Regions from separate parts of the Streptomyces sp. NPDC008001 genome, predicted to be linked through region 1. Evidence: riboswitches for the same ligand, from Rfam matches in the RefSeq annotation. Region 1 holds a riboswitch; each other region holds the start of a gene.
What was found. Region 1 has a riboswitch for cobalamin ahead of ACFZCD_RS20470 (HoxN/HupN/NixA family nickel/cobalt transporter). Riboswitches for the same ligand answer to the same signal wherever they lie in the genome.
Positions count from the first base shown of each region.

Region 2: linked by a shared signal. The riboswitch ahead of ACFZCD_RS11885 (ribonucleoside-diphosphate reductase subunit alpha) and the one ahead of ACFZCD_RS20470 (HoxN/HupN/NixA family nickel/cobalt transporter) in region 1 are both predicted to bind cobalamin.
Region 3: linked by a shared signal. The riboswitch ahead of ACFZCD_RS16300 (cobalamin biosynthesis protein) and the one ahead of ACFZCD_RS20470 (HoxN/HupN/NixA family nickel/cobalt transporter) in region 1 are both predicted to bind cobalamin.

Region 1 is NZ_JBIBIZ010000007.1:312,886-322,630, forward strand. It holds gene ACFZCD_RS20450 (cytochrome P450) at 1-777, shown strand, start outside; gene ACFZCD_RS20455 (YIP1 family protein) at 911-1,513, opposite strand; gene ACFZCD_RS20460 (amino acid permease) at 1,525-3,147, opposite strand; gene ACFZCD_RS20465 (FAD-dependent monooxygenase) at 3,338-4,567, shown strand; cobalamin riboswitch at 4,682-4,901, shown strand; gene ACFZCD_RS20470 (HoxN/HupN/NixA family nickel/cobalt transporter) at 4,932-6,044, shown strand; gene ACFZCD_RS20475 (MFS transporter) at 6,052-7,257, opposite strand; gene ACFZCD_RS20480 (ABC transporter) at 7,551-9,745, shown strand, end outside.
Region 2 is NZ_JBIBIZ010000004.1:57,289-67,033, reverse strand. It holds gene ACFZCD_RS11885 (ribonucleoside-diphosphate reductase subunit alpha) at 1-1,191, opposite strand, end outside; cobalamin riboswitch at 1,351-1,507, opposite strand; gene mctP (monocarboxylate uptake permease MctP) at 1,726-3,351, opposite strand; gene ACFZCD_RS11875 (DUF3311 domain-containing protein) at 3,348-3,608, opposite strand; gene ACFZCD_RS11870 (glycoside hydrolase family 3 protein) at 3,710-5,245, opposite strand; gene ACFZCD_RS11865 (Gfo/Idh/MocA family protein) at 5,469-6,374, shown strand; gene ACFZCD_RS11860 (YciI family protein) at 6,512-6,940, shown strand; gene def (peptide deformylase) at 7,008-7,646, opposite strand; gene ACFZCD_RS11850 (tetratricopeptide repeat protein) at 7,773-8,759, opposite strand; gene ACFZCD_RS11845 (HD-GYP domain-containing protein) at 9,017-9,745, opposite strand, start outside.
Region 3 is NZ_JBIBIZ010000005.1:487,612-497,356, reverse strand. It holds gene ACFZCD_RS16320 (alpha/beta hydrolase) at 1-1,013, opposite strand, end outside; gene ACFZCD_RS16315 (class II aldolase/adducin family protein) at 1,104-1,757, opposite strand; gene ACFZCD_RS16310 (anion permease) at 1,872-3,116, shown strand; gene ACFZCD_RS16305 (hypothetical protein) at 3,134-3,361, shown strand; cobalamin riboswitch at 3,517-3,639, shown strand; gene ACFZCD_RS16300 (cobalamin biosynthesis protein) at 3,767-4,732, shown strand; gene ACFZCD_RS16295 (cobyric acid synthase) at 4,729-6,372, shown strand; gene ACFZCD_RS16290 (putative cobaltochelatase) at 6,372-8,471, shown strand; gene cobO (cob(I)yrinic acid a,c-diamide adenosyltransferase) at 8,471-9,079, shown strand; gene ACFZCD_RS16280 (cobyrinate a,c-diamide synthase) at 9,073-9,745, shown strand, end outside.

The DNA.
Region 1 (9,745 bases):
ATCATCGTCATCTGCGACCTGCTCGGTGTGCCGCAGGACCAGCGGACGGACTTCCGGGCCTGGACGGACGCGCTCATCACCCCGGACCCGTCCCGGCCGCACCTGATGAAGGAAGCCATCGGCAACATGATGCGCTTCCTCACCGGCCTCGTCGCGAGCAAGCGCGCCGCCCCCGGCGACGACCTGCTCTCCGACCTGATCGCCGTCCGCGACAGCGGCGACGGCGACGGCGCCGACCGGCTCTCCGAGGACGAGCTCACCTCGCTCGCCTTCCTCATCCTCTTCGCGGGCTACGAGAACACCGTCCACCTGATCGCCAACGCCGTCCTGGCGCTGCTGGACCACCCCGCCTTGACGGACTTCTTGCGCACGAATCCGGCCGGACTCGGAGCGGCCGTGGAGGAGTTCATGCGCTGGGACGGGCCCGCGCCGCTCGCGATCCGGAGGTTTCCGCTGGAGAACGTGGAGATCGGCGGCGTGACCGTACCGGCCGGGGAAACCGTCCTGCTGTCCCTCGCCGCGGCCAATCGTGACCCTCATCACTTTTCCGAGCCGGACCGGCTGGATCCGCACCGTGATCGTTCCGGCCATCTTGCGCTGGGTCACGGGATCCATCACTGCCTCGGCGCGCCGCTGGCCAGGATGGAGACGGAAACGGCGCTGGCAGCGCTGCTGGAGCGGTTCCCGGGGCTCGCGCTCGACGTGGCGCGGGAGGAACTGGCGTGGCGCCCTTCGGTGCGAGCACGTGGCCTGATTTCGCTCCCTGTTCGCTGGTAGTCAGCAAAGCCGAACAGGTTTTTGGTGCATAACCCATCCTTGATGAGGTAGAACTGTCCTCGAGCCCGCCCGGTGTGCATCCCCCGTCGCACCGGGCGGGCCTTCGACTCCCCGAGGGCCGGGCCCGGGCGCATCAGCCCGCGGCGGCAGGGAACTTCAGCAGGGCCACCGCGGCCAGCATCTGTATGCTCACCGCCGCCACGGCCTTGTGCGTGGGCAGGTGGTGCTGACCGCGGATCAGCAGGGTGGCGAAGGCGTAGCCGAAGGCCGAGGTGATCCAGGCCGCCGCCCGTACGGGGAAGGAGTCCCCGGGCAGGCACGCGTCGAGCGCGAGCCGCGGCAGGTCCGTCGCCCAGAACAGCACGACGAACAGCGTGACCGTCGGGCCGAACTTGCCGTTGCCGCCGAGCCGGCGCGCGATCGCCTGGGTGACGATGCCCAGCAGCAGGCTGGCGAGGAGGAGCACCACGTCGGCTATCGCCATGGCCTCCAGGGCCAGCGCGGGGCCCACCCGCCACCCCTCCCAGAAGGAGTCCCGGCCCATCGTCCCCAGTGCCCCGCAGAGCACGCAGAGGAACGCCGCCGCCCCCCACACGCTCCGGTCCCGCGCCTCGTCCAGGATCTCGACCGGGCGGAACCACAACCCGAAGAAGAGGCGGTGCCAGTACAGCCTGCGCCGGCGGGCGGCAGGGGTGCGCGGGGCGGGAGGTGAGTGCGGGGAGGCAGAAACAGGCATGAATGCAAGTATCACCGCTCGGCGGGGACTCCTGTGCCGGGGTCCGCGTCGGGGTCCGCGTCCGGGTTCCCGCCGCCACCGGTGCGCCCCTCGGCGTCGGGGCGGGGATCGGGCACGGAGCGCACCACCGCCTCCGGATCCGCCTCCGGTTCCGGATCCACGGCCGGATCCGTGTCCGGGTCCGCGCCGTGCAGGTACTCCTCGCTGATCTCCCGCGGTCCGAACGGCCACACCTTTTCGTAGCGCGCCCAGAGCACGAAGGCCACGCAGCCCGCCCCGACCCAGGCCAGGGACCATTCGATGGGGTGCCGGCCGGGTGAATTGCGGTCCGCGTAGCCGTAGATGACGAGCCAGCCCACCAGCGCCACCAGGCTCGGCAGCGGGTAGAGCCACATCCGGTACGGGCGCCGCAGCGCGGGCTGGCGCCGCCGCAGCACCGTGACGGCCGCGATCTGCCCCAGTGCCTGGACGAGCACCACGACCGTCAGCAGCAGCTGGATCAGCGTCGCCAGATCCGTGTGACGCCCTATCAGGAAGCCCACGCAGCCGATCCCGCCCATGGACAGCAGGCCCAGCACGGGGAAGCGGTGGCGTGCGTGCAGGATGCCGAAGGGCCGGAAGAAGACCTTCTCCCGGGCCGCGTTGTACGGGATCCGGGAGGCTCCGAGCAGACCCGTGAAGACCGAGGCGACGGCCGTGACGAGGATGAGCACGGTCACGGCGTCCGCCGCCCCCTTGCCCCAGGTCGTCTCCATCACGGCCGAGGCGATGGAGGAGGACGCGGGGTTGTCCGGGTCGAGCATGTCCTTCCAGTCGACCACGCCCAGGGTGCCGATCTGCAGCAGCAGATAGATGGCCATGATGCCGAGGATGGAGTAGATGATGGAACGGGGGATGTTGCGCCCGGGGTTCTTGATCTCGGCGCCCATGTACGCGGTGGTGTTGTAGCCGCCGTAGTCGTAGATGCCGATGGTCAGGCCCGCGGCGAACCCGATCCAGAAGTGACTCGAAGTCAGCTCGAAGGCGTCCGACGGGTAGGTGAAGGCCAGATCCGCGCTGAAGTGGGTGTAGGCGGCGACGATGACGAGGACGACGGAGAGGATCATCACGCACCAGAGCACGGTGGTGATCCGGGCCATGTTCTCCACCCGGCCCCACAGCAGCACGACGACGAGGGCGATCAGCACCAGGCCGGTGAGGTCGCCCTGGGTCTGCGTCATGCCCGGCCAGAGGTACGTCAGGTACTGCACGAAGCCGATGACGCCCGTCGACAGGGCCAGCGGGAAGTAGAGCATCATCGTCCAGACGAACAGGAACGGCATCAGCTTCCCGGTCCGGTACTGGAAGGCCTGGCGCAGGTACACGTAGCTGCCGCCCGCCCCCGGCAGCGAGGCGCCGAGCTCCGCCCAGATCAGCCCGTCGGCCAGGGCCAGCACGGCGCCCGCGACGAAGCCGATGACGGCGTGCGGGCCGCCGAAGGCCGCGACCATCAGGGGGATGGTGACGAAGGGGCCTATGCCGCACATCTGGCTCATGTTGATGGCGGTGGCCTGGAACAGCCCGATACGGCGTACGAAGCCGACCCGGTCGTCCGGCTGTCTTCCGGTGTCTGCCCTGCCTGCCGTGTCTGCCATGGCGGTCAGCCCCTTCTCGTGCCGGATGGGGTCCGGCTGACCTGATTATGCGTTCAGTGCACTGGTAGCACCGGCGTGTCGGCTCCGTCCACCGTTCCGACACGCCGGTGACGGGGGCCGGACCGGCGGAGTAGGTTCCGCCCGTGACGGAAGTGGCACGAGGTGCCAGAAGCAAGGGGAGGGGCTGGGGATGCAGGCAGGACGAGTGGCGGTCGTGGGCGGGTCCATCGCGGGGTGCGCGGCTGCGCTCGCCGCGGCGCGCGCGGGCGCCCGCGAGGTGGTGGTGTACGAGCGGGCGGCCGCGGGGCTGGAGGACCGGGGCGTCGGCCTGGCCGTCCACGAACGGCGGCACGCCGAGCTGGTGGCGGCCGGGCACCTCGACCCGGCCGTCCCCTGGGTGCGGCTGGCCTCGCGCCCCTGGATCGTCCGGGAGGGCGCGGACAGGGCCGGACGGAGGATCGGGACGCTGCCGTTCGGGTTCCGTTCGTACAACTGGGGGTCGCTCTGGCAGGGGTTGCGGGCGCGGATACCCTCCTCCGTCGCCTACGAGCGCGGGACGGCGGTCGAAGAGGTGCTGCCCGGGCCGGACGGGGCCGTGCTGCGCTTCGCCGGCGGCCGCGAGGAGCGGTTCGACCTCGTGGTCGGCGCCGACGGGTACCGCTCCGTCGTCCGGGCCGCAACCCGGGACGCGACGGTGCCCGGTTACGCCGGATACCTGGCGTGGCGCGGCGTGCTCCCGGAGGAGGAACTGCCCGGCCCGCCCGGCGCGTGGGCGCGCGACGAGGCGGCCACCGTCGCCTTCCCCGGCGGCCACATGATCGTCTACCGCATCCCGGGGCCGGGCGGCACCGGCACCGGCGCCAACTGGGTCTTCTACGCCGTGCCCGCCGACCCGGCCCACGGCCTGTCCCTGAAGGACGCGGCCGGCCTGCCGCCGGGCGAGGTGCCCGACGCGCTGACGGACCAGCACCGGGCCGTCGTCGACGCGCACTTCCCGCCGTACTGGCAGGAGGTCGTCCGGCGCACGCCCAAGGACGCCACCTACGTCCAGCCCGTCTACGACCTGTGCGTGCCGCACTACGGGGAAGGCCGGCTCGTGCTCGTCGGCGACGCGGCCGCCGTCGCCCGGCCGCACTCCGGGAGCGGGGCGGTCAAGGCGCTGCAGGACGCCGCGGTGCTGGAGCGCTGCCTGGCCTCCGCCGGGAGCTGGGCGGAGGCCGTGGCGGCCTACGACGCCGCGCGGTCGCCCGCCGGCCGCGCGGTGGTGGACCTCGGCCGCCGGCTCGGCCGGGCGCAGGTGCGGGCCACGCCCGTGTGGGCGGGCATGGACCAGGCCGCCCTGGAGGCCTGGTGGCAGGAGGCGTCCGAGGGCGAGGGCAGCTTCGGCGGCCGCGCGCTGGACGGCCCGCGGGAGGCCTGACCCCGGCCCGGCCGGGACGGCGCACCGTTCCCCAGGTCGTGCTCCCCCACCCCGCCCCCGGCAGCTGCAAACTCCTCGCAGCTGCGGAACCTTCGCGTCAAGGCCCCCCGAGCGTTACAGTGACCCGGCCGTGGTGTTCGGGAAGACCGGTGAAGGACCGTCGAGGTCCCAGTCCGGAGCGGCCCTCGCCACTGTGATCGGGGAGTGACCGTCCCGTTCCGCGCGCCGCCCCACGGCGCGCGGAGCCACTGGCCGCAGCCGGCTGCCGGGAAGGCGGGGACGGGCGCGAACGGACCCGTAAGCCAGGAGACCGGCCACGGCATCTCGCAAATGGTCCACGAGGTGCTGGAGCGTTCAACCCAAGATGTCCCGACCCACCGATTCTCCCGGCGGCCCCGCGGCCGCCTTCCACTGGCGCCGCCAGGACACCGTGCGGACCGCCGGCCTGCTGGCCGTCGTCGCCGCCCTGCACGTCGTCGCGTTCGGCGTGCTCTACCTGCTCGTCGCCCCCGGCCACTACACCGTCGGCTCCCAGGTCTACGGCGCCGGCCTCGGCGTCACCGCCTACACCCTCGGCATGCGGCACGCCTTCGACGCCGACCACATCGCCGCCATCGACAACACCACCCGCAAGCTGATGGCCGACGGCAAGCGCCCGGTGTCGGTCGGCTTCTGGTTCGCGCTCGGCCACTCCGGCGTCGTGGTCCTCCTGACGCTGCTGGTGGCGGGCGGCACCCGGCTCGCCGGGAAGCTGATGGACGAGGGGTCCACCACCCACCGGACGCTCGGCCTGGTCGGCACCACGGTCTCCGGCGGCTTCCTCTACCTCATCGCCGCGCTCAACCTCGTCGCCCTCGCCGGCATCATGCGCGTCTTCCGCGCGATGCGCGAGGGCCGCTACGACGAGGCCGAGCTGGAGCAGCACCTGGACTCGCGGGGCTTCATGAACCGCATCCTCGGCCGCTTCACCCGCTCCATCACCCGCCCCGGGCAGATGTTCCCGCTCGGCTTCCTCTTCGGCCTCGGCTTCGACACGGCCACCGAGGTCACGCTGATGGTGATGGCGGGGAGCGGCGCCGCCGCCGGCCTGCCCTGGTACGCGATCATGTGCCTGCCGCTGCTGTTCGCCGCCGGGATGAGCCTCTTCGACACCCTGGACGGCACGTTCATGAACTTCGCCTACCAGTGGGCGTTCTCCAACCCCGTCCGCAAGGTCTACTACAACCTCACCATCACGGGCCTGTCCATCGCCGTCGCCTTCTTCATCGGCACCGTCGAACTCGTCGGCGTCCTGCACGAGAAGCTCGGCATGGAGGACGCGGTGACCGGCTGGATCTCCGGCCTGAACCTCGACAACGCCGGCTTCGTCATCGTCGGCCTGTTCGTGGTGGTGTGGGCGGCGGCCCTCGGCTACTGGCGCTTCGGGAAGGTGGAGCAGCGCTGGGCCGCCCGCACGGCGGCCACGGCCGAGAGCTGACCCCGGGTCAGGCTGCGTGCGCGGCGGCCTCCTCCGCCGCCTCCCGCGCCGCCGGCACGAGCTGCGCCTGCCCGGCGAGGATCACCAGGGTGCCGGCGGCGAGTCCCGCGACGCCGCACGACGCGGCCCACGCGGGCCCCGCCTCCTCCAGCACCGTGCCGGTGACGGCCGACCCCAGCGCCACGCCCGCGGTCATGAGCGTCACCAGCCAGGCGAACGCCTCGGTGACCGTGCCGGCCGGGGCGAGGTCGCCCACCAGCACGAACACGACGGTGAGGACGGGCGCGAGGAACAGCCCGGTGAAGAGCATCAGACCGGCCATGTACGGCGGGGCGGGCAGCAGGCACAACAGCCCGTACCCGGCCGTCAGACCGAGCATCATCAGCAGCGTCCGGCGCGGCGGCGCCACCCGCCAGTGCCGCACGGCCCCGTAGCCCAGTCCTCCGGCGAGCGCGCCGAGGGCGTTGAGCGCGAGCAGCGCCGGGGCGCCGCCGGGCATCCGGTGCTCCTCCGCGTAGGAGACGACGAGGACGTTGAGCGTGCCGATGGCGACGCCCGCGCCCGTGAGCCCCGTGAGCAGCACGACCAGGCCGCGGCTGCGCAGCGGCCCGAGCCGGCCGGCGGCACGGGCGGGCGCCTGCCAGACCCGCGCGGGCGGGGCGGTGGCGACCACGAGCACCCCGGCGACGCCCAGGAGCGCGCCGGCCCACAGCGCCGCCGAGGGCGAGGCGACCGCCACGCCGCCCGCGACCACCAGCGGCCCGCCGACGAAGACCAGCTCCTGGGAGGCGGAGTCCAGGGCGTACGCCGACTCCAGCTTCCCCGGCGCGACGAGGTCCGGCCACAGGGCCCGCAGGCACGGCTCCAGCGGGGGCGTCGCCGCACCCGCGAGGACGACGCCCGTCAGGACGGCCGCGGTGCTGCCGGGCGCGACGGCGACGACGGCGAAGCCCACGGCCGCCACGAGCGCCGTCGGCAGCAGGACACGCGGCTGTCCCACCCGGTCCACGAGCCGGCCCAGCAGCGGCCCGCCGGCGGCGGAGGCGATGGCGAACGCCCCGACGGCCACGCCGACGAAGCCGTACGACGCGCCCGCCTGACGGAGCGCCAGCGGGACCGCCACGGACGCCATCGCGCTCGGCAGCCGCCCGACGAGCGTGCCCAGGAGGAGCCGGACCACGTGGGGGCCGCGCAGCAGGTCCGCGTAGCTCATGACGCGGCCCCGCCGTCCGCCGCTTCCCCCGGCCGCGAGGCCCTGTCCGGTGAGGCCGGTGCATCCGGTGTGCCCGGTGATGACGTGCTCGTGGGTGAGATCACAAGACGCATGGTTATACGTAACACTGACGCCGTCAAGGGATTTCCGGCAGGCCCGGAGCGAGGCTCCCCGGGCCGGAGCCGAGCCCCCCGGTTACGGGAAGGGGCGGGCGGGGGAAATAGAATCGCCCTCTTCAGTCGCACCCGTTCCGACCCCCATCGCCGCACGCACCCCGACGCCCCGGAGCCCCCATGCACGACCCCTACGTCCGGGTGCGCGGTGCCCGCGAGCACAACCTCCGGGCCGTCGACGTCGACATCCCCCGCGACGCCCTCGTCGTCTTCGCCGGCGTCTCCGGCTCCGGCAAGAGCAGCCTCGCCTTCGGCACCGTCTACGCCGAGGCCCAGCGCCGCTACTTCGAATCCGTCGCCCCGTACGCGCGCCGGCTGATCCACCAGGTCGGCGCGCCCAAGGTCGAGGAGATCACCGGGCTGCCCCCGGCCGTCGCCCTGGAGCAGCGCCGCTCCGCCCCCACCTCGCGCTCCTCCGTCGGCACGGTCACCACGCTGTCGAACTCCCTGCGCATGCTGTTCTCCCGCGCCGGCGACTACCCCGAAGGAGCCGGACGCCTCGATTCCGACGCGTTCTCGCCCAACACCGCCGCCGGCGCCTGCCCGGAGTGCCACGGCCTCGGCCGCGTGCACCGGGTCACCGAGGAGTCCCTCGTCCCCGACCCCTCCCTGTCGATCCGCGAGGGCGCGATCGCCGCCTGGCCCGGCGCCTGGCAGGGCAAGAACCTGCGGGACATCCTCGGCGCCCTCGGCCACGACGTCGACCGGCCCTGGCGCGAGCTCCCGCAGGAGGACCGCGACTGGATCCTCTTCACCGACGAGCAGCCGGTCGTCACCGTCCACCCCGTCCGCGACGCCGACCGCATCCAACGCCCCTACCAGGGCACCTACATGAGCGCCCGCCGCTACGTCCTGCACACCGCCGCCGACTCCAAGAGCGCCGCGCTGCGCGCCCGCGCCGAGCAGCACCTGGTCAGCGCCGCCTGCCCGGCCTGCCACGGCCGGCGGCTGCGCCCCGAGGCGCTCGCCGTGACCTTCGCCGGGCAGGACATCGCCGCCCTGGCCGCCCTGCCGCTGTCCGCGCTCGCGGACACGCTCCGGCCCGCCTGCGCGGGCGACGGCGCCGCGGCGACCCTCGCCCGTGACCTCGTCGCCCGCATCGAGGTCCTCACCGAACTGGGCCTCGGATACCTCGCCACCGACCGGCCCGTCCCGACCCTGTCCGCGGGCGAGCTCCAGCGGCTGCGGCTCGCGACGCAGCTGCGCTCGGGCCTCTTCGGCGTCGTCTACGTCCTCGACGAGCCCTCCGCGGGCCTGCACCCCGCCGACAGTGCCGCGCTCCTGACCGTCCTCGACCGGCTCAAGGCCGCGGGCAACTCCCTCTTCCTGGTCGAGCACCACATGGACGTGGTGCGCCGCGCCGACTGGATCGTCGAGGTCGGCCCGGGAGCCGGGGAGCACGGCGGGCAGGTCCTCTACAGCGGGCCGGTCGCGGGCCTCGCGGACGTCGGGGAATCCGCGACCCGCCGCTTCGTCTTCGCCGAGGAGGCCCCGGCGCCCCGCACGCCCCGCGAGCCCACCGGTGCCGTGCGCCTGCGCGGCGTCACCCGGCACAACCTGCGCGGCCTCGACGCCGAGTTCCCGCTCGGCGTGTTCACCGCCGTCACCGGCGTCTCCGGCTCCGGCAAGTCCACGCTCGTCGGCCAGGCCCTCGCCGGCACCGTCGCGGCCCGCCTGGAGGGACGCGACGGGGACTTCGCGGCCGAGGGCCTGGCCGCCGTCGACCGGCTGGTGCGCGTCGACCAGAAGCCGATCGGCCGCACGCCGCGCTCCAACCTCGCCACGTACACCGGCCTCTTCGACGCCGTGCGCAAGGTCTTCGCCGCGACGGACGGCGCCCGCGAACGCGGATACAGCGCCGGCCGGTTCTCCTTCAACGTCCCCGCCGGCCGCTGCGAGGCCTGCCAGGGCGAGGGCTTCGTGGCCGTCGAACTGCTCTTCCTGCCCGGCTCGTACGCCCCGTGCGAGGCGTGCGGAGGCGCGCGCTACAACCCCGAGACCCTGGAGATCACCTACCGGGGCGCGAACATCGCCGAAGTCCTCGGCATGACCGTCGACGCCGCCGCGGACTTCCTCGCCGACGTGCCCGCCGCGCGCCGCGGCCTGCGCACCCTGCAGGACGTCGGCCTCGGCTACCTGCGCCTGGGCCAGCCCGCCACGGAGCTCTCCGGCGGCGAGGCGCAGCGCATCAAGCTCGCCACCGAGCTCCAGCGCACCCACCGCGGCCACACCCTCTACGTCCTGGACGAGCCCACCACCGGGCTGCACCCGGCCGACACCGAACTGCTCATGCGCCAGCTGCACGGCCTGGTCGA
Region 2 (9,745 bases), on a different contig from region 1:
CGGGATGGTCTTGACGGCCTTGCCGGCGGCCTCGTAGGCGCGGTAGGCGGCGTCGAACTCGTCGCCGTAGAGGTCGACCAGGTCCGGGGTGTCGGCCGGGGAGAACAGCGACCAGTCGGCGTCCGCCTCGACGCGGCGCATGAACTCGTCCGGGATCCAGTGCGCGATGTTGAGGTTGTGGGTGCGGCGGGCCTCCTCACCGGTGTTGTCGCGGAGCTCCAGGAACTCCTCGATGTCGGCGTGCCACGTCTCCAGGTAGACGCAGGCCGCGCCCTTGCGGCGGCCGCCCTGGTTCACGGCGGCGACGGAGGCGTCGAGGGTGCGCAGGAACGGCACGATGCCGTTGGAGTGGCCGTTGGTGCCGCGGATCAGCGAGCCGCGGGAGCGGATGCGCGAGTACGACAGGCCGATGCCGCCGGCGTGCTTCGACAGCCGCGCCACCTGGTGGTAGCGGTCGTAGATCGAGTCCAGCTCGTCCAGCGGGGAGTCCAGCAGGTAGCAGGACGACATCTGGGGGTGGCGGGTGCCGGAGTTGAAGAGCGTCGGGGAGGACGGCAGGTACGAGAGGGTGCTCGTCAGCCGGTAGAGCTCGGCGACGTCCTCCAGGGCCCGCTCCGAGTGGTCCTCGGCGAGGCCGCAGGCCACGCGCAGCAGGAAGTGCTGCGGGGTCTCGATGACGTCGCGGTGGATCGGGTGGCGCAGCAGGTAGCGGCTGTGCAGGGTGCGCAGGCCGAAGTAGCCGAAGCGGTCGTCGGCGCCGTCGGCGAGGGCCTTCTCGACGAGCTCGTCGAGGCGGGCGGCGTGGGTGGCGACGAACGCGGCGGTCTCGTCCGCGATCAGGCCCTCCTGGTGACCGACGGCGACCGAGGCCGAGAAGGACGTGGCGCCCTGGCCGGCGGCCTCGTCGGCGATCGCGCGGGTGAGCAGGCGCGCGGCGAGGCGGGAGTACTCGGGCTCCTCGGCGATCAGACCGGCGGCGGCCTCGGTGGCGAGGGAGCGGAGCTCGGCCTCGTCGGAGGTGGCGCTCCGGCCCCGCAGCGCGGCGGCGGCGACCTTGCCCGGGTCGGTGGCGGGAAGGTCGGCGGTGAGGTCGGTCAGGGTGCGCAGGAGCGCGGTCCCGGGGCCGCCGGTGGCTTCTTCCGCAGTCGCTGAGACCGGACCTGAAACCGGATCTGCGGGCGCGATGGTCACTGAGGCTCTCCCTCGCTCGGCTTGGTGGGCCGGCAGGAGAGCACGACGGTCGCGTACGGGCATGCCCGGCGTACGAGGGCATGCCGCGTAGGCGTCCGCCGGCCCAACCCGCGAGGCCCGGACGAATTCAACGCCCATAGCCGAGCCCAGGGCAGGCTCGGTGGAGGGCGTGCTGCCGGCAGGTACTCGGACTCCTGCATGCGCGGCTTAACGGCATACATGCACCGTTGCGGGACAGTTCCGGATTTCCACCGGATTCCCCTGCGACGACAGCGAGGATGAGCATACATCTAGTGCCGCCCCCCGTACGCGCCCCCACATGTTGTGTCGCGCGGTAAGCGCATGGGTCGGAATGTGTTATCAGGCCCCGGTGTTGAGGGTGGGTTCACCGGCCGTCCGGGGGCCTCCCGAGGGGCGTCCGGGGGCCGCGGGAGGCCTCTTGGGCGGGGCACGGCGAAGGGCCGCCGCGCCCCCCTGGAGGGGGCGCGGCGGCCCGGTCGGCCTCACGGGGCGGGAGGCCCCGCCAAAGGCGCTCTAGTGCCCGCCGGGGACCCCTGCCGTGGCCGGCGGGAGCTCCTCCTGGACCCCGGGGTCGCCGGCGTCCGCGGTGTAGTCCGCCGCCGTGGTCTCGTCCACGCCGTCCGGCACTCGGAGCGCCTTCAGGACGAAGGTCAGGACGATGACGACGATCACATTGAGCACGAAGGCGGTCAGTCCGATATACCCCTTTTCCCCGAGGAACGGGATGAGGTTGGTGTTACCGAAATGATCTTGCGTGGCGCTCGGCGTGTCGTACGCCTTCCAGGTGCCGTAGACCATCCCGGCCGCCCAGCCGGCCAGCAGGGCCCAGCGGTGGAACCAGCGGGTGAAGAGCCCGCCCACGAGCGCCGGGACCGTCTGCAGGATCCAGATGCCACCGAGCAGCTGGAAGTTGATGGCGACCGTCTTGTCCATGGTGAGGACGAAGACGAGCGCGCCGACCTTCACCAGCAGCGAGGCGAGCTTGGAGACCTTCGCCTCGTGCTCGGGCGAGGCGTCCGGCCTGATGAAGTCCTTGTAGATGTTGCGGGTGAAAAGGTTCGCGGCGGCGATCGACATGATCGCCGCCGGCACCAGGGCACCGATCCCGATGGCCGCGAAGGCCACCCCGGTGAACCAGTCCGGGAACATGTCCTCGAACAGCTGCGGGATCGCGAGCTGCCCGTTCTTCACCTTGATCCCGGCGGCGATGGCCATGAAGCCGAGCATCGCCAGCAGACCCAGCATCAGGGAGTAGAGCGGCAGGATCGTCGTATTGCGGCGGATGACGTTGCGGCCTTTGCTGGAGAGAACCGCGGTCACCGAGTGCGGGTAGAGGAAGAGCGCCATCGCGGAGCCGAGCGCGAGCGTCGCGTACGACCACTGCGCGTCCGGCCCGCTCACCAGCGCGCCGCGCGGCTTGCCGGTCTCCGGGTTCTTCACCGCGAACGCATCGCCCGCCTTGGCGAAGATGTGGTCGAAACCGCCCAGTTTGATGGGAATGTAGATGATCGCCACGATGATCACGATGTAGATCAGCGCGTCCTTGACGAAGGCGATCAGCGCGGGCGCCCGCAGTCCGGCGGAGTACGTGTACGCCGCGAGCACGCCGAACGCGATCAGCAGCGGCAGGTCCTTCATGAACCAGTTCGAGCCGCCGCCCACGCCCAGCACGTCCAGGACCGCCTGGATGCCGACGAGCTGCAGCGCGATGTACGGCATCGTCGCGAGGAGGCCCGTGAGCGCGAGGGCGAGCGAGAGCCCCTTGGAGCCGAACCGGCCGCGGACGAAGTCCGACGACGTCACGTAGCCGTGCTTGTGGGAGACCGACCACAGGCGGGGCAGGAACGTGAAGACCAGGGGGTAGCAGAGGATCGTGTACGGGACCGCGAAGAAGCCGGCCGCGCCGCCCGCGTAGATCGCCGCCGGGACCGCCACGAAGGTGTACGCGGTGTAGAGGTCGCCGCCGAGCAGGAACCACGTCACCCAGGTGCCGAAGGACCGGCCGCCCAGCCCCCACTCGTCGAGGTTCTCGGCGCTCTCCGCGCGCCGCCACTTCGACGCCATGAAGCCCATGACCGTCACGGCCAGGAAGAAGAAGATGAACACGGCGAGTGCCACGCCGTTCACGCCGTCCTTCACCGCTGCTCACCCGCCCTGCGGGCGCGCTCCTGGCGCCGCACGATCACGTACGCCGTCGCCGTGAGCGCCGTCGAGACGGGCACCCACAACATCTGGTACCAGTAGAAGAACGGGATGCCGATGAAGGCGGGTCCGGTCCGGGCGTAGGAGTCGACCCACAGCATCGCGACGAAAGGTATCGCCAGGCACACTCCGGCCACGGCCAGGGGCGCGGTCACGACCGCCCTCCTGCCGCCGCCCTCCGGTGGTTCCGTCATGATGGTGACTCCCCCCTTTGTGATCACTGCGTGATGCGCAGGAAACATAGGCGAGGGCCCCGCCGGACGTCACCCCCTGTCCGCATATCGGTATGACAACGTCATGAGCCGGAGAAGTGGGCCTCACCGGCGAGGAGTTCGGCCGCGGCCTGCCCCGAGACGCGGGTCGCCCCGTGCGTCGCGAGGTGCACGGCGCCCGGCGAGTCCGCACCGGGGACGCCCATTTCGACCACGACGGCATCGGGCCGCGCGCCCAGCACCCGGTCGAGGGCGGCCGACATCCACGGGTGCCGGGCGGCGTCGCGCACCACGGCGACGAGCGGCTTGCCGGCGGCGGGGACGAGCACCTCGCGCTCCAGGACGCCCGCGTCCGCGGCGAGTTCGTCCTGCGTGAGGCGGACGGAGGTGGCGCCGGGGCGCAGCTCGCGCAGCGGGGCCGCCACGCCCCACGGCGTCCGCCGGTCGACGGCGAGGGTGGAGGTGGGGGCGAACTCGGCGACGTGCGGGTCCCCCGGCAGCGGAAGGGAGTCGTCCGCACGGCCGGTGACCCGCATGGCGCGGCGGGCGGCGACGAGCCCGATGCCGGAGGGCGGAGCCGCGCCGTCCGCCGCGTGCGCCCGGAAGCGCTCCCCGGACCAGGCGGCGAACTCCGCCACCCGGGCGGCCGCTTCGGCCAGCCGCTCCTCCGGCAGGACGCCGTCCCGGACGGCGGTGGCGAGCGCGGTCGCGAGGAGTGCGGTGTGGGCCTCGTCCGCGTGCTCGCCGCCGACGCACACCGCGTCGGCCCCGGCCGCCACGGCCCGGACGCTCGCGCCGCCGATGCCGTAGCGCGCCGCGACCGCCTTCATCTCGACGGCGTCGGTGACGATCAGGCCGGTGAAGCCCAGCCGGCCGCGGAGGAGGTCCACCAGGATGCGGCGGCTCAGGGTGGCCGGCAGGCCGGGGTCGAGCGCGGGGACGAGGAGGTGGCCGGTCATCACCGCCCGCACGCCGGCTCCGATCGCCGCGGCGAAGGGCGGCAGGGCGGTCGCGGCGAGCTCCTCGGCCGGGGCGGTGACGCGGGGCAGGCCGAGGTGGGAGTCGACGGCGGTGTCGCCGTGGCCGGGGAAGTGCTTGGCGCACGCCGCGACGCCCGCGGACTGCAGGCCGCGCACCCAGGCCGCGGTGTGCCGCGCGACCAGGTCCGTACGGGCGCCGAACGAGCGCACGCCGATGGTCGGGTTGCGCGGGTTGGAGTTGACGTCGGCGCTGGGCGCGTAGTTCAGGGACACGCCGGCCGCGTGGAGCTCGCGGCCGATGTCGCGGGCGACGGACTCCGTCAGGCCGGTGTCGTCGACCGCGCCGAGCGCCAGGTTCCCGGGGCGGGACGCGCCCGTCCAGGCCTCCAGGCGGGTGACGTCACCAGCCTCCTCGTCGATCGCGATGATCACGTCGGGGTTCTCGGCGCGCAGTTGCGCCGTGAGGCGGGCGACCTGCTCCGGGCCGGCGATGTTGCGGCCGAAGAGGACGACGGACGCCAGGCCGCCGTCCGCGATCCTGCGGCGGACCCAGTCCGGCGCCGTGGTGCCCTCGAAGCCGGGCTGGAGCACCGCATGGGACAGCTGGGTGAGTTGCTCGCCGCGACCGTGGGACAGCATGGCTGGGTACCTCCTGGTGCGATGCCCGGACAGTCGCGATATTGGACTGTACCAATAGGGGTGTCAAGGGCGGGACATGGCGCCTGAACTGTTGAAACACCCTTCCGTTTATGGTGAGTTGGAGATCATTCCGTGAACCTCGCCGTGGAGGGATCACCATGCGCCGATACGAACCGGTGGGCCGCCGTGAGCTCCGGCTCCGCGACGCGGTGGCGGTCCGGCCGTGAGGTGGGCGGTCGCCGGCCACGGCGACGTCGTGCGGAGCCGGGTGCTGCCCGCCCTGCGCGCCCTCGGCGAGGAGCCGGTCTACCTCTGGGGCCGGGACGCGGGCCGCGCCGCCCGTGCGGCCGCGGAGCACGGGGTGCCCGCGGGCGGTGACGACCCCGGCCGGCTGACGGCCGCCGACGCGGTCTACGTGGCGACGCCCGTCGCCGGCCACGTGCCGGTCGCGCTCCACGCGCTGCGGGCCGGCTGCCACGTCCTCGTCGAGACGCCGCTGGCCGGCGCCCTCGGCGGCGGGGGCGCGCTGGCGGCGGAGGCGGCCGGGGCCGGACTGCGCGCGGGGGTCGCGTACCACCGGAGGCTGGGCCCGGCTGCAGGGCGGCTGCGCGAGGCGCTCGCCGCGGGCGCGCCCGCGCGCGTGCAGGTCACCTTCTGCGCTCCCTTCGACCCGGCGCCGGACCACCCCGCGCACTGGCGGACCGACCCGGCCGCGGCGGGCGGCGGCGTGCTGGCCGACGCGGGCAGCCACCGCCTGGACCTGCTGCTGTCGGTGCTGGGGCCGCCGGTGCGCGTGGGCGCGCGGTTCGGCCGCAGGTTCGCCGCCGGGGCGGAGCGGCGCGCGCACGTCACGCTGGGCTGGGACTCGGGCACGTCGGCGGAGTGCCGGTTCGCCTGGGCCGGCGGGGCCGGGCGGGACCGGCTCGACGTCACCGCCGGGGGCCGCTTCCTGACCCTGGACCCGCTCGACGCGGACCCCGGCCCCGGCCCGCACGTGGAGCTGATCGCCGACTTCGCGGCGGCGGTACGGGACGGGAGGGATCCCGCCTGCCCGGTGGCGGACGCCGTGCTGGTGGACGACGTGATCACCTCGGCCTGCTGGGCGGCGAGGCTCCGCAACGATCCCTGATCCTGCCCCGGGCCCGCCGTCCGGCTGCCGCCGGCCGCGTTTTTCACCCGCTCTGCCGAGCTGGGCGTCCCTTGTTCATCGCATAGATGAAGAGAGACGAAGAGGGATGTCCGGTGCGGAACGACGGGAGACGAGCCATGGCCCGCTTCATGATGATCGTCAAGGCGAGCGAGGAGTCCGAGGCGGGCGCGCTGCCCACCAAGGAGATGATCGCCGAGATGAGCGCGTACAACGACCGGTTGCTCGAGGCCGGGGCGCTGCTCGCGGCCGACGGGCTGTGGGCCTCGGCCGAGGGGGCCCGGGTGACGTTCTCGGACGGGCGGCCCGTGGTGACCGACGGCCCGTTCGCCGGGGCGAAGGACCTGGTCGCCGGGTTCTGGGTGATCCGGGCCGAGGACCGCGACGAGGCGCTGGACTGGGCGCGGCGGGTGCCCTTCCGGGACGGCGAGATCGAGGTCCGGCGGATCTTCGAGCCCTCGGACTTCCCGCCGGACGTCCTCTCCCCCGAGGACGCCGCCCGCGAGGAGGCCCTCCGCGACGAGCTGCAGGGGAAGGGCCGGGCCTGACGCGGACGCCCGTGCGCGCGCTCCGGTGCGGAGCGCGCGCACGGGCGCGGCGGGAGACGGCGGCCGGTCAGTCGTTCGCGACGACCGGGTAGCGCGGGGTGCCCTCTTCCATCTGCTTCAGGGCGTCCTTGCGGTCGCGCTTGGAGAGGCGGTCGATGTAGAGCCGGCCGTAGAGGTGGTCGGTCTCGTGCTGCAGGCAGCGGGCGAAGTAGCCCGTGCCCCGGACGCGGATGGGGTTGCCCTTCGCGTCCTGGCCGCGGACGACCGCGTAGTCGGGGCGGGCGAGGGAGGCGTAGGCGGTGGGGACGGAGAGGCAGCCCTCGTTGGAGTCGTCCAGGATGCGGCGGTCGGCCGGCAGGTCCTCCAGGACGGGGTTGCACACGGTGCCCACGTGGCGGACGCCCTCGTCGTCCATGCAGTCGTAGACGAAGACCTTCAGGTCCACGCCGATCTGGTTGGCGGCGAGGCCGACGCCCTCCGCGGTGTGCTGGCTCGCGAACATGTCGTCGATCAGCCGGGCGAGCTCGTCGTCGAAGGAGGTGACGTCCTTGCACTCGCGGTGCAGGACGGGGTTGCCGACGACGGTGATCGGGCGGGAGGTGCCGCGCTCGCGGTGCGCGAGCTCGCGCGCCTCGCAGTCCTCGGTGTCCACGATGAACTCGCCGTCCAGCGGCTGGTCGGTCTCTTGCTGCGACTGCTGCGACATGTCCGCCGTTGTGCCTCTCTCAAAACCCAAAAGGATGTCCTGTACAGGGTACGGGTCCGGGCCCCGGGCGCCGGAAGGTCCCGGACGCGCCCGGGAGCGCCGGAAGCCCCGGGTCCGCGGCGTTCCTCAGCAGACCTCTTCCAGATCGCGCCATTCCCGGCTGTCGGGGCTGTCCGCCACCCAGCCGTCCAGGAGGCCCCGCACCAGCCCGGCGGGGGCCGCGATGCCGCACTCGCGCTCGGGCACCCACAGGGAGCCGGAGCCGGCCGTGCGGTGGCCGAGGGGGCCGGGGTGGCCGGGCTCGCTGTGGTCGTGCGGGTCGAGGTGCTCGCCGTCGCCCTCGTCGCTGGGCATGCGGCTCTCCGAGCACGTGCGGCACAGGAGGCGCACGGAGGAGGACCAGTCCTCGGCGGCGAAGCCCGCGTCGGCCGCGAGCCGCTCCAGGGCGTCCCGGTCGGCCTCGGTGGCGGCCTCCAGCAGCACCACCCACGTCGGCACCGGCGAGGGGGCCCACAGCTCGATCTCGTCGAAGACGGGGTAGGAGGGCCCGGCGGCGGTGACGCGCTCCCCGTGCGGGACGCCGTCGTGCAGCACGACCTCGCCCCAGCGGCGCCCCGAGGAGGGCAGCGGGATGGAGAGGACCTCCATCCGCGCCGGGTCGAGCCGGCGGCCCCAGACGACCTCCGCCTCGCCCTCGGGCGAGAGTCTCACGGCGGCGCTGCCCAGCTCCATGCCGACGGGCTCGCCGGCCGGGGTGCCCTCGCCGGGCACGCGCAGGCCGTACGCCTGCCAGGCGCGGCGGGCCAGCGGCCAGTCCTGCAGGGCGGTGGCCGCGATGCCCACGTTCCACCAGTCCGGGGCGCCGGCCTCGCGGTCCAGGAGCGCCACGGCGCGCAGCCCGGCCGCGCGGGCCTGCTCCCAGTCGTGGCGGAACTTGTGCAGCAGCGCCAGGTTGAACCACGACTCGGACAGCCACGGCTCCATGTCGGCCGCGCGCGTCAGGAGCGCGCCCGCGTCCTCGTACCGGCCGTCGCCGATGAGAGTGAACGCGCGGTCGGTGGCCTGCCGCCACGAGGCGGAAGGCCGGTGCCGTACCTTGCCGAAGATCCTCACGATTCCCGCCTGCCGGTTTCTGCGTGCGACCACGCCGGATGTCCCAGGTGAAGGCCGCCGTCCTCCCTGACGACAACCTGCCACATCTCACTCGCTCCGGGAAGTCGCGCCCGTCACGCCTCCGTGCCGGAGGCGGCGGGCCCGACGCCCCCCGTCGTCTCCGCGGTTTCCCGCCTTCTTCCTTCCGCTCTCCTCTTACTGCTCTCCTCTTCGCATCCAACCATGCCCCTTTGGACGCCCGCTCATTACCCGTGGGTTCAGCGCGGTACTCCCGCTTTGACCGGACTCTTACCCCCGCTCCGCCCGGGCTCACGGTCCCCGCGCGCCAGCACCCTGGCGAGGGCGGCCACCACGTGCGGGTCGTGCTCGCGGGCGGTGTCGAGCCGCAGCCGCTCCAGGGCGCACAGCGGGCCGCAGCGGGCCTCGCCGACGAGGTCCTCGAAGGCGTTGACGGTGCGCACGATGCGGGCGGCGAGCGGCTGCTCGCGGTACGGATCGGCCTGGCGCTCCACCACGACGGCGACGTCGGAGGGCACCCCGGTCCGGCGGACGACGGCCCCGCCGAGCAGGGCGATCCGGCGGCGCTGCTCGGGCGGCAGGGGTTCGGTGGCCCCGGCGGGCACGGGGTCGATGAGGGAGAGCTGGCCGATGTCGTGCATGAGTGCGGCGTACTCCAGAACGGTGAGGCGGCCCTCGGACAGGCCGAGCTCGCGTCCGGTGGCCCGGCTGAGGGCGGCGACGCGGCGGGCGTGCCCGGCCGGGGTGTGGCCGGCGATCTCCGTGGAGCGGGCCAGGGAGGCGATGGTCTGGTGGTACGTGGCCCGTACGGCGGTGTAGCGGTGGAAGGAGAGCTGGGTGAGCAGCAGGGGCAGGCAGAAGACCGGCAGGGCCCACAGCCCGGCGACGCCCACGGCGAGGGCCATGACGACGCCGGTGGCGCAGATCGCGGTGCCGATGCCGGCGAGGGCGCGCAGTTCGTCGCGGAG
Region 3 (9,745 bases), on a different contig from region 1:
CGCCCGGCCGCCAGTTCGCGTGACGTGCGCCACGGGGCGACGGTGTCGTCGGGTCCGTGGGCGAGCAGGACGGGGACGCTCAGCCGGGCCGGGTCGCGGACCCGGTCGAGCCCGTCGGGGGCCATTCCGGTCCGGCCGCGGGCGGCGTGCAGGGCGAGCGGGAGCAGCGGGGCGGGCACGCCGCGGGCGGCGGCCAGGGCGTGCAGGGCGGCCGGCCAGTCGAGCACCGGCGAGTCCATGACGAGGCCGCTGATGTGCGGGCGCAGCTCCGGGTCGGTGACGGTCAGCAGGGCCATGGTGGCTCCGGTGGACCAGCCGTGCAGAACGACGCGGCGGGCACCGTGGGCCAGGGCGTAGCGGACGGCAGCGGCGAGATCGTGCCACTCGGCGAGCCCGAAACGGCTGATTCCGTCCGGTGGGCGGGGCGCCCCGGGGTCGCCCCGGTAGGCGAGGCCGAGGACCGGCATCCGCAGGCCGTGCAGGAACGGCATGACGACCATGGGGTGCTCGCGGGTGACGCCGAGGCCGTGCACGGTGATCACCCAGGTGTCGCGGGCGGCGGGCACGAACCAGGCGGGGAGCGGTCCGAGCTCGCCGGGGATGACGAGGTCGGCGTGGTCGAGGCCGAGGGCGTCGCGGGGGTTCCCGGCGTGCAGCTGCGGGGTGAGCCACACGCGGTCGCCCGGTTCCGGTGCGCCGCGTGTGACCCGCTCCAGGCGGCGGACGACGGCGTCGGCCGGGTGCGGGGCGTCCCCGACGACGGGGCCGACGACGGCGTGCAGGCCGCGGCCGGTCAGCCCGTAGGTGCCGGGGCGCAGCGAGGCCTGGTGGCGGGTGAGGGTGATGCGGTCGCCGTCGACGGAGTGGACGGTGAGCCGCGGCTGGTCGGGCGGGGGTCCGCCGGGGCCGGCGCGGAGGGCGGCGTCCGAGGCGTACCGGCCGGCCGCGAGGGCGGCCGTTCCGGCACCGATCGCCGTGACGGCGGCCACGGCTGCGGTGGTCCGTATGCCCATGCCCTCCAGTGTGGGCGGCGCGGGCGGTCACGGCCAGTGGGCGAAGCGCGCGCCGGGCGGCCCCGGGACCTGCCGCTGCGACGCGTGCTGTCAGCCCTGCGGGCCGTAGCCGCGGAGTTTCTCCGCCGCGCGGTCCGCCTGGCCGGGAGTGAGGAGGGCGGGGGCGCGGCCGGGCACGGAGGAGGCGGTGAGCCAGACCCGGCACATCCACTCCAGCTGCGCGGTGCGGTCGTACGCCTGGCCGAGGCTCGCGCCGTAGGTGAGGGTGCCGTGGTTGCGCAGGAGGCAGCCGGTGCGGCCGGTGAGGGCCTCCAGGGCGTGCGCGGCCAGCTCGTCGCTGCCGTAGAGGGCGTAGGGGGCGACGCGGACCGGGCCGCCCAGGGCACCGGCCATGTAGTGGATCAGGGGCAGCTCGTCGACGAGGGTGGACACGGCCGTGGCGTGCACGGCGTGGGTGTGCACGATCGCGGCGGCGCCGGTGGCGCCGTAGACCGCGAGGTGCAGGGGGAGCTCGCTGGTGGGGGCCAGGTCGCCGAGGAGCGGGCGGCCCTCCGGGTCGACCGCCACCAGGTCGCCCGGGGTGAGCCGGTCGTACGGGATGCCGCTGGGTGTGACGACGACGACATCGCCCACCCGGGCGGAGACGTTGCCCGAGGTGCCGACGACGAGGCCGTCGGCCGTGGTGCGGCGGGCCGTGGCCACGACATCGGCCCATGCCCGGCGGATCTGCTCGGTCACTCGCATCCGTTTTTCGCCTCCGGTTCGCGTCACTGCTCCGCCCGGCCCAGTTCACCTTCCGTTCACCCAAGGTCTTTACGGTCGCTGCTGTACTGACCATCGAGCTGATTGCCTGGGTGAATGGAACACATCACGCTTCTCATCGGGATCGTGATCGTCACGGCCTTGGTGTTCGACTTTACGAACGGCTTCCACGACACGGCCAACGCCATGGCCACCACCATCTCCACCGGCGCCCTCAAGCCCAAGACCGCAGTGGCGATGTCGGCGGCCCTGAACCTCGTCGGTGCGTTCCTGTCCGTCGAGGTGGCCAAGACCATCTCCGGGGGAATCATCGATGAGAGCGCCGGCATCCGGCCCGAAGTGATCTTCGCGGGGCTGGTCGGCGCGATCGTCTGGAACCTGCTGACCTGGCTCGCCGGGCTGCCCTCCAGCTCCTCGCACGCCCTCTTCGGCGGCCTCATCGGCGCGACGGTGGTCTCCGCCGGCTTCCACGCGGTCAACGCCGACAAGGTCGTCATGAAGGTCCTGATCCCGGCCGTCGCCGCGCCGATCGTGGCCGGCCTCGCCGCCTGGTGCGCGACCCGGCTCACCTACCGGCTCGCCCGCGGGCGTGACGAGCGCGACACCGCCAAGGGCTACCGCGCCGGGCAGATCGCCTCGGCCGCCCTGGTCTCCCTCGCCCACGGCACCAACGACGCCCAGAAGACGATGGGCGTGATCACCCTCGCGCTCGTCGCCGGCGGCGTCGTCGCGCCGCACGCGGACCCGCCGCTGTGGGTCATCGTCTCGGCCGGCCTGGCCATCGCGCTCGGTACGTACCTGGGCGGCTGGCGCATCATCCAGACCCTCGGCAAGGGCCTCACGGACATCAAGCCCGCGCAGGGCTTCGCCGCCCAGACCGGCGCCGCGACCGTGATCCTCGCCTCCTCGCACATCGGCTTCGCGCTCTCCACCACCCAGGTCTGCTCCGGCTCGATCATGGGCGCCGGGCTCGGCCGCAAGGGCGGCGTCGTGCGCTGGTCCACCGCCGGGCGCATGGTCCTGGCCTGGGGCCTGACCCTGCCCGCGGCCGGCCTGGTCGCCGGTGGCGCCGCCTTCCTCGCCGACCAGGGCGACTGGGGCGTGGCCGCGGTCGCCGTCCTCGGCCTGGCCGTCTCCGGCGCGATCTGGATGGCCTCGCGCCGCAAGCCCGTCACCCACGGCGACCTGGACGAGCGCGGCACCGAGCCCGCCGCCGAGCCGGCCGGTGTCGTCACCGCGGCCCTGCAGGCCGTCGCCCCGCCGCCGGCCGGCCCCCTGGCCGCCGCGGTCTCTCCCTCCCCCGAGGCCGGGCGGGCTCCTGCCGCCGCCGCGGCGAGCTAAGGCAAGGAAGAAACAGCATGCACATCGACTGGGCGGCTTTCGGCCAGGTCTTCGGCGTCAGCCTCGTGGTGACGGTCGGCCTGGTGGGCATCTTCACCCTGGGCATCATGGGCACGGCGCCCCGCACGGGGGGCTCGCCGGAGACGGGTGCGGGCGCCGGTGTGCTCGCGCGCTCCGGGGCCTACGCGTGCTTCGCGCTGTGCGCGGCGGCCGTGGGCTACGGCATCTACCTGATCGTGGCGTAAGCGCCGCGCTCGTCTCCGGACGGCCGGGTCTCCTACGGGGCCCGGCCGTTCGCGTACCCGCGGACGGAGGCGTGAGCGAGGGTTCGGACCAGGTCAGACGTGAGTTGACGGCGCCCGCGGCGCATGGTGGACTTCCGGAGCCAAACGGCGACAGCAGAGGAAGCCGGTGCGAATCCGGCGCGGTCCCGCCACTGTCACCGGGGAGCGCCTCCCCTCAGGACGGCCACGGCAGCGAGCCGGAAGGCCGGGGCGGCGCGGATCCGGGAGCCAGGAGACTCTGGTCGCCGGTCACGTCGAGCCAGGGCGCGGACCCTGAGTGAGGACACATCGTCATGCCCGGCGCCCGCCACCGAACGCCCCTCCCAGCCCCCTTCCCCCGCCGAGGCGTGACGGCGGTCTGAGCCGATGCGTGCCGATCCGATCGGTTTCGCGTGCGGCGCCGCCCTCGGCTTCCTCGGTGACCGCGTGCTGGGCGACCCCCGCCGCGGCCACCCCGTCGCCGCGTTCGGCCGCGCCGCCCTGTCCGTGGAGCAGCGCTTGTGGCGCGACCACCGCGGCCGCGGAGCCCTGCACACCCTCGTGTGCGCCGGGGGCGCGGTCGCCGGTGCCGCGCTGCTGGCCCGTACCGTACGCGCCTCCCGCTCCCGCACCGCCGAGGTCGCGCTGACGGCCGCCGCCACGTGGGCCGTGCTCGGCGGGACGTCCCTGGGCCGGGAGGCCCGCGCCATCGGGGGCGCGCTCGCCGCCGGTGACGTGGAGGTCGCCCGCGAGCGCCTGCCGCACCTGTGCGGCCGCGACCCGCAGGCGCTGGACGGGCAGCAGATCGCCCGCGCCGTCGTGGAGTCCGTGGCCGAGAACACGTCCGACGCCGTCGTCGGCGCCCTCGTGTGGGGCGCGCTCGGCGGCGTGCCCGGCCTGGTGGGCTTCCGGGCCGTGAACACGCTCGACGCCATGGTCGGCCACAAGTCGCCCCGCTACCGCCGCTTCGGCTGGGCCTCGGCCCGCCTGGACGACGTGGCGGGCTGGCCCGGCGCCCGGCTGACCGCCGCCCTCGCCGTCCTCGCGGGCCCCGACCCGCGCGGCGCGTGGCGGGTGGCCCGGCGCGACGCGTCCCGCCACCCCAGCCCCAACGCGGGCCCGGTGGAGGCCGCGTTCGCGGGCGCGCTCGGCGTGCGGCTCGGCGGGACCCTCGCCTACGCGGGCCGGACCGAGCACCGCCCCGTGCTGGGCGCGGAGAACCGCCCCGTGGTGTCGGCCGACATCGAACGCGCGGTGCGCCTCTCGCGCCGGGTGTCACTGCTGGCCCTGGGAACGGCAGTTGCGGCCCGCACAGTGGGCAGTCTGCTTATGACGGCAAGGAGGAGCCGGTGACGGCTGACAGGAGCGGGCCCGCGGGTCCGCGGGGCGGGGGCCTGCTGGTGGCCGGCACCACCTCGGACGCGGGCAAGAGCGTGGTGACGGCCGGCATCTGCCGCTGGCTGGTCCGCAAGGGCGTCAAGGTCGCGCCGTTCAAGGCGCAGAACATGTCGCTCAACTCGTTCGTGACGCGCGAGGGCGCGGAGATAGGCCGCGCGCAGGCGATGCAGGCCGCGGCCGCCCGCGTCGAGCCGAGCGCGCTCATGAACCCCGTCCTGCTCAAGCCCGGCGGCGACCGGAGCAGCCAGGTCGTCCTGATGGGCAAGCCGGTCGGCGAACTGAGCGCCCGCGGCTACCACGCGGGCCGCCAGGAGCAGTTGTTCGGCACGGTGACCGACTGCCTGGAGGAGCTGCGCCGCACGCACGACGCGGTCATCTGCGAGGGCGCGGGCAGCCCGGCCGAGATCAATCTGCGGCGCAGCGACATCGTCAACATGGGCATCGCCCGGGCGGCCCGGCTGCCCGTGGTCGTGGTCGGTGACATCGACCGCGGCGGCGTCTTCGCGTCCTTCTTCGGCACGACGGCGCTGCTGTCGCCGGAGGACCAGGAGCTGATAGCGGGTTACGTCGTCAACAAGTTCCGGGGCGACGTGTCGCTGCTGGAGCCGGGCCTGGACATGCTGTACGGGCTGACGGGCCGGCGGACGTTCGGCGTCCTGCCGTTCGCGCACGGCCTCGGCATCGACGAGGAGGACGGCCTGCGGGTCTCGCTGCGGGGCGCGGTGCGCGAGTCGGTGGTGGCCCCGCCGCACGGCGCGGACGTGCTGCGGGTCGCGGTGTGCGCGGTGCCGCTGATGTCGAACTTCACGGACGTGGACGCGCTGGCCGCCGAGCCCGGCGTGGTCGTGCGCTTCGTGGACCGCCCGGAGGAGCTCGCCGACGCCGACCTGGTGGTCGTGCCGGGCACGCGCGGCACGGTGCGCGCCCTGGCGTGGCTGCGCGAGCGCGGGCTCGCGGACGCCCTGGCCCGGCGCGCGGCGGAGGGCCTGCCCGTCCTGGGGATCTGCGGCGGCTACCAGCTGCTGGGCGAGCGGATCGACGACGAGGTCGAGTCGAAGGCGGGCACGGTCGAGGGGCTGGGCCTGCTGCCGGTGCGGGTGCGGTTCGCGGCGGAGAAGACGCTGGCGAGACCGGTCGGCACGGCGCTGGGCGAGCCCGTGGAGGGCTACGAGATCCACCACGGCGTTGCGGACGTGCGGGGCGGCGACGAGCCGTTCTTGGACGGCTGCCGGGTGGGCGCGGTGTGGGGGACGCACTGGCACGGCTCGCTGGAGAGCGACGGGTTCCGCCGGGCGTTCCTGCGGCGCGTCGCGGAGGCGGCGGGGCGGGCGTTCGTCCCGGCACCGGACACGTCGTTCGCGGCCCTGCGCGAGGAACAGCTGGACCGGCTGGGCGATCTGATCGAGGAACACGCGGACACGGACGCGCTGCTGCGGCTGATCGAGGACGGGGTGCCCGGCGGGCTGCGGTTCATTCCGCCGGGGGCACCGCCCCTGCCCGCGCAGAGAGAGCGGAGAGAACCGGCCCGGGACCGGCATGGTCCCGTCATCGCTTCCGCAGGATCCGTCGAATCCCTCGAAGGGGGTAACGCCTGATGGCCTCGGCCACTTATCCGTTCACCGCGATCGTCGGCATGGACGACATGCGGCTGGGCCTGTTGCTCAACAGCATCTCGCCGGCCATCGGCGGAGTGCTCGTACGGGGCGAGAAGGGGACCGCGAAGACCACTGCGGTCAGGGCCCTGGCGGCGCTGCTGCCCGAGGTCGTGACCGTCGCGGACTGCCGGTTCTCCTGCGACCCGGCGGCCCCGGACCCGCAGTGCCCGGACGGGCCGCACACGGGCGGCGACCGCGCGGCGCGCCCCGCCCGCATGGTCGAGCTGCCGGTCGGCGCGTCCGAGGACCGGCTCGTCGGAGCGCTCGACATCGAGCGGGCGCTGGGCGAGGGCGTGAAGGCGTTCGAGCCGGGCCTGCTGGCCGCCGCGCACCGGGGCGTCCTCTACGTCGACGAGGTCAACCTCCTCGGGGACCACCTGGTCGACTCGCTGCTCGACGCGGCCGCCACCGGCGTCTCCTCCGTCGAGCGCGAGGGGGTCTCCGTCCGGCACGCGTCCCGCTTCCTCCTCGTCGGCACGATGAACCCCGAGGAGGGCGAGCTCCGCCCCCAGCTGCTGGACCGCTTCGGGCTGACCGTCGAGGTCGCGGCCTCGCGCGAGCCGGACGAGCGCGTCGAGGTCGTGCGCCGCCGCCTCGCCTTCGACGACGACCCGGCGGCGTTCGCCGCCAAGTGGGCGGCGGAGGAGCGGACGCTGCGCGAGCGCATCGCCGCCGCCCGTGCGCTGCTGCCGTCCGTACGGCTGGGCGACGGCGCGCTGCGCCGGATCGCCGCCGTGTGCGCGGGCTTCGAGGTGGACGGCATGCGCGCGGACATCGTCACCGCACGGGCCGCGAGCGCGCTCGCCGCGTGGGCGGGCCGCACGGACGTGACCACCGCGGACGTACGGCAGGCGGCGCTGCTGTCGCTGCCGCACCGGCGCCGGCGCAACCCCTTCGACGCCCCGGGCCTGGACGAGGACAAGCTCGACGAGATCCTCGGCGGCTTCGAGGACGAGGACCCGGAGCCGGAGCCCGAGCCCGAGGGGCCGGACGACGACGGCGGGGACGGCGGGGACGGCGGCCCCGACGGCGGCGGGCAGCAGCCCCCGCAGGACGGTCAGGGCCCCGGCGGCGCGCCGGACGTGCCGCAGCAGCGGCAGGAGCCCGGATCCGCCTCCGACGAGCCCGGGCCCCCTCAGGAGAGCCCTGCCGCCCCGGAGGGCTCCCCCGCCGCAGGGGAATCCCACGAGGCGGCCGAGGCGCCCGCCGTCGCCGCCTCCGCGCCCTTCCGGACCCGCAGGCTCGACGTGCCCGGTCTCGGCGAAGGCGCGGACGGCCGCCGCTCCCGGGCCCGTACGGCGCACGGCCGGACGACCGGCTCGCGCCGTCCCCGCGGCGCCCTGTCCCGGCTGCACCTGGCCGCGACCGTGCAGGCCGCGGCCCCGCACCAGCGGGCGCGCGGGCGCAGCGGGCCCGGCCTGCTCGTGCGCCGCGACGACCTGCGGGAGGCGGTGCGCGAGGGCCGCGAGGGCAATCTGGTGCTGTTCGTCGTGGACGCCTCCGGCTCGATGGCGGCCCGCAAGCGGATGAGCGCCGTGAAGGGTGCGGTGCTGTCGCTGCTGCTGGATGCGTACCAGCGCCGCGACAAGATCGGCATGATCACGTTCCGCGGCGCGGACGCCGAGGTGGCGCTGCCGCCGACGTCGTCGGTGGACGCGGGCGCGGCCCGGCTGGAGAAGCTGCCGACGGGCGGCCGCACGCCGCTGGCGGCGGGCCTGCTGCGGGCCCACGAGGTGCTGCGGGTGGAGCGGCTGCGCGACCCGTCGCGGCGGCCGCTGCTGGTCGTGGTGACGGACGGCCGGGCCACCGGCGGCCCGGAGCCGCTGGCGCGGGCGGCGCGGGCCGCGCGGCTGCTGGCCGGCGAGGGCACGGCGTCGGTGGTCGTGGACTGCGAGGCGGGGCCCGTACGGCTCGGGCTCGCCGCCGAGCTGGGCCGGGAGCTGCGCGGCCCGGTCGTGACGCTGGACGAGCTGCGCGCGGACAGCATCTCCGCGCTCGTACACACCGTACGGACCACTCACACCAGGAGGGCCGCGTAATGCCTCAGGGGCAGCCGACCACCGTTCCCGACGACGGGCTCACCACGCGCCAGCGCCGCAACCGGCCGCTGGTCTTCGTCCACACCGGCATCGGCAAGGGCAAGTCGACGGCGGCGTTCGGCCTGGCGCTGCGGGCGTGGAACCAGGGCTGGCCGATCGGGGTGTTCCAGTTCGTGAAGTCGGCCAAGTGGAAGGTCGGCGAGGAGAACGCCCTGCGGGTGCTCGGTGCGTCGGGCGAGGGCGGCACCGTCGACTGGCACAAGATGGGCGAGGGCTGGTCCTGGATCCAGCGCGACCCCAAGGAGGGGGAGCTCAGCAACGAGGAGAAGGCGCGCGAGGGCTGGGAGCAGGTCAAGCGCGACCTGGCGGCCGAGCGGTACAAGCTGTACGTGCTGGACGAGTTCGCCTACCCGCTGCACTGGGGGTGGATCGACACGGACGAGGTGGTCGAGGTGCTGCGCGACCGCCCCGGCACCCAGCACGTGGTCATCACGGGCCGCAACGCCCCGGAGAAGCTCGTCGAGTTCGCGGACCTGGTGACGGACATGTCGAAGGTGAAGCACCCGATGGACGCCGGTCAGAAGGGCCAGCGGGGCATCGAGTGGTAGGTACGGACATCCCCCGCCTGGTCATTGCCGCCCCGGCCTCCGGGAGCGGCAAGACCACGGTGGCCACCGGGCTGATGCGGGCCTTCGCCGACGCGGGGCTCGCGGTCTCCCCCCACAAGGTGGGGCCCGACTACATCGACCCGGGCTACCACGCGCTCGCGACCGGCCGCCCGGGCCGCAACCTCGACGCGTACATGTGCGGCCCGGAGCGGATCGCCCCGCTGTTCCTGCACGGGGCGGCGGGGGCGGATCTGGCGGTCGTCGAGGGCGTGATGGGCCTGTACGACGGCGCGAGCGGGCAGGGCGAGCTGGCGTCGACGGCGCACGTCGCGAAGCTGCTGAAGGCGCCGGTCGTGCTGGTCGTGGACGCGTCGTCGCAGTCGCGGTCGGTGGCCGCGCTGGTGCACGGCTTCGCGTCCTGGGACCCGGAGGTGCGGGTCGCGGGCGTCATCCTCAACAAGGTCGGCTCCGACCGGCACGAGGCGCTGCTCCGGGAGGCGCTGACGGAGTCGGGCGTGCCGGTGCTGGGAGCGGTCCGGCGCGCCGAGCACGTGCACACGCCGTCCCGGCACCTGGGCCTGGTCCCGGTGGCCGAGCGCAGCACCGAAGCGGTGGACGCGGTGGCGGCCCAGGCGGCCCGGGTGAGGGAGGGCTGCGACCTGGAGG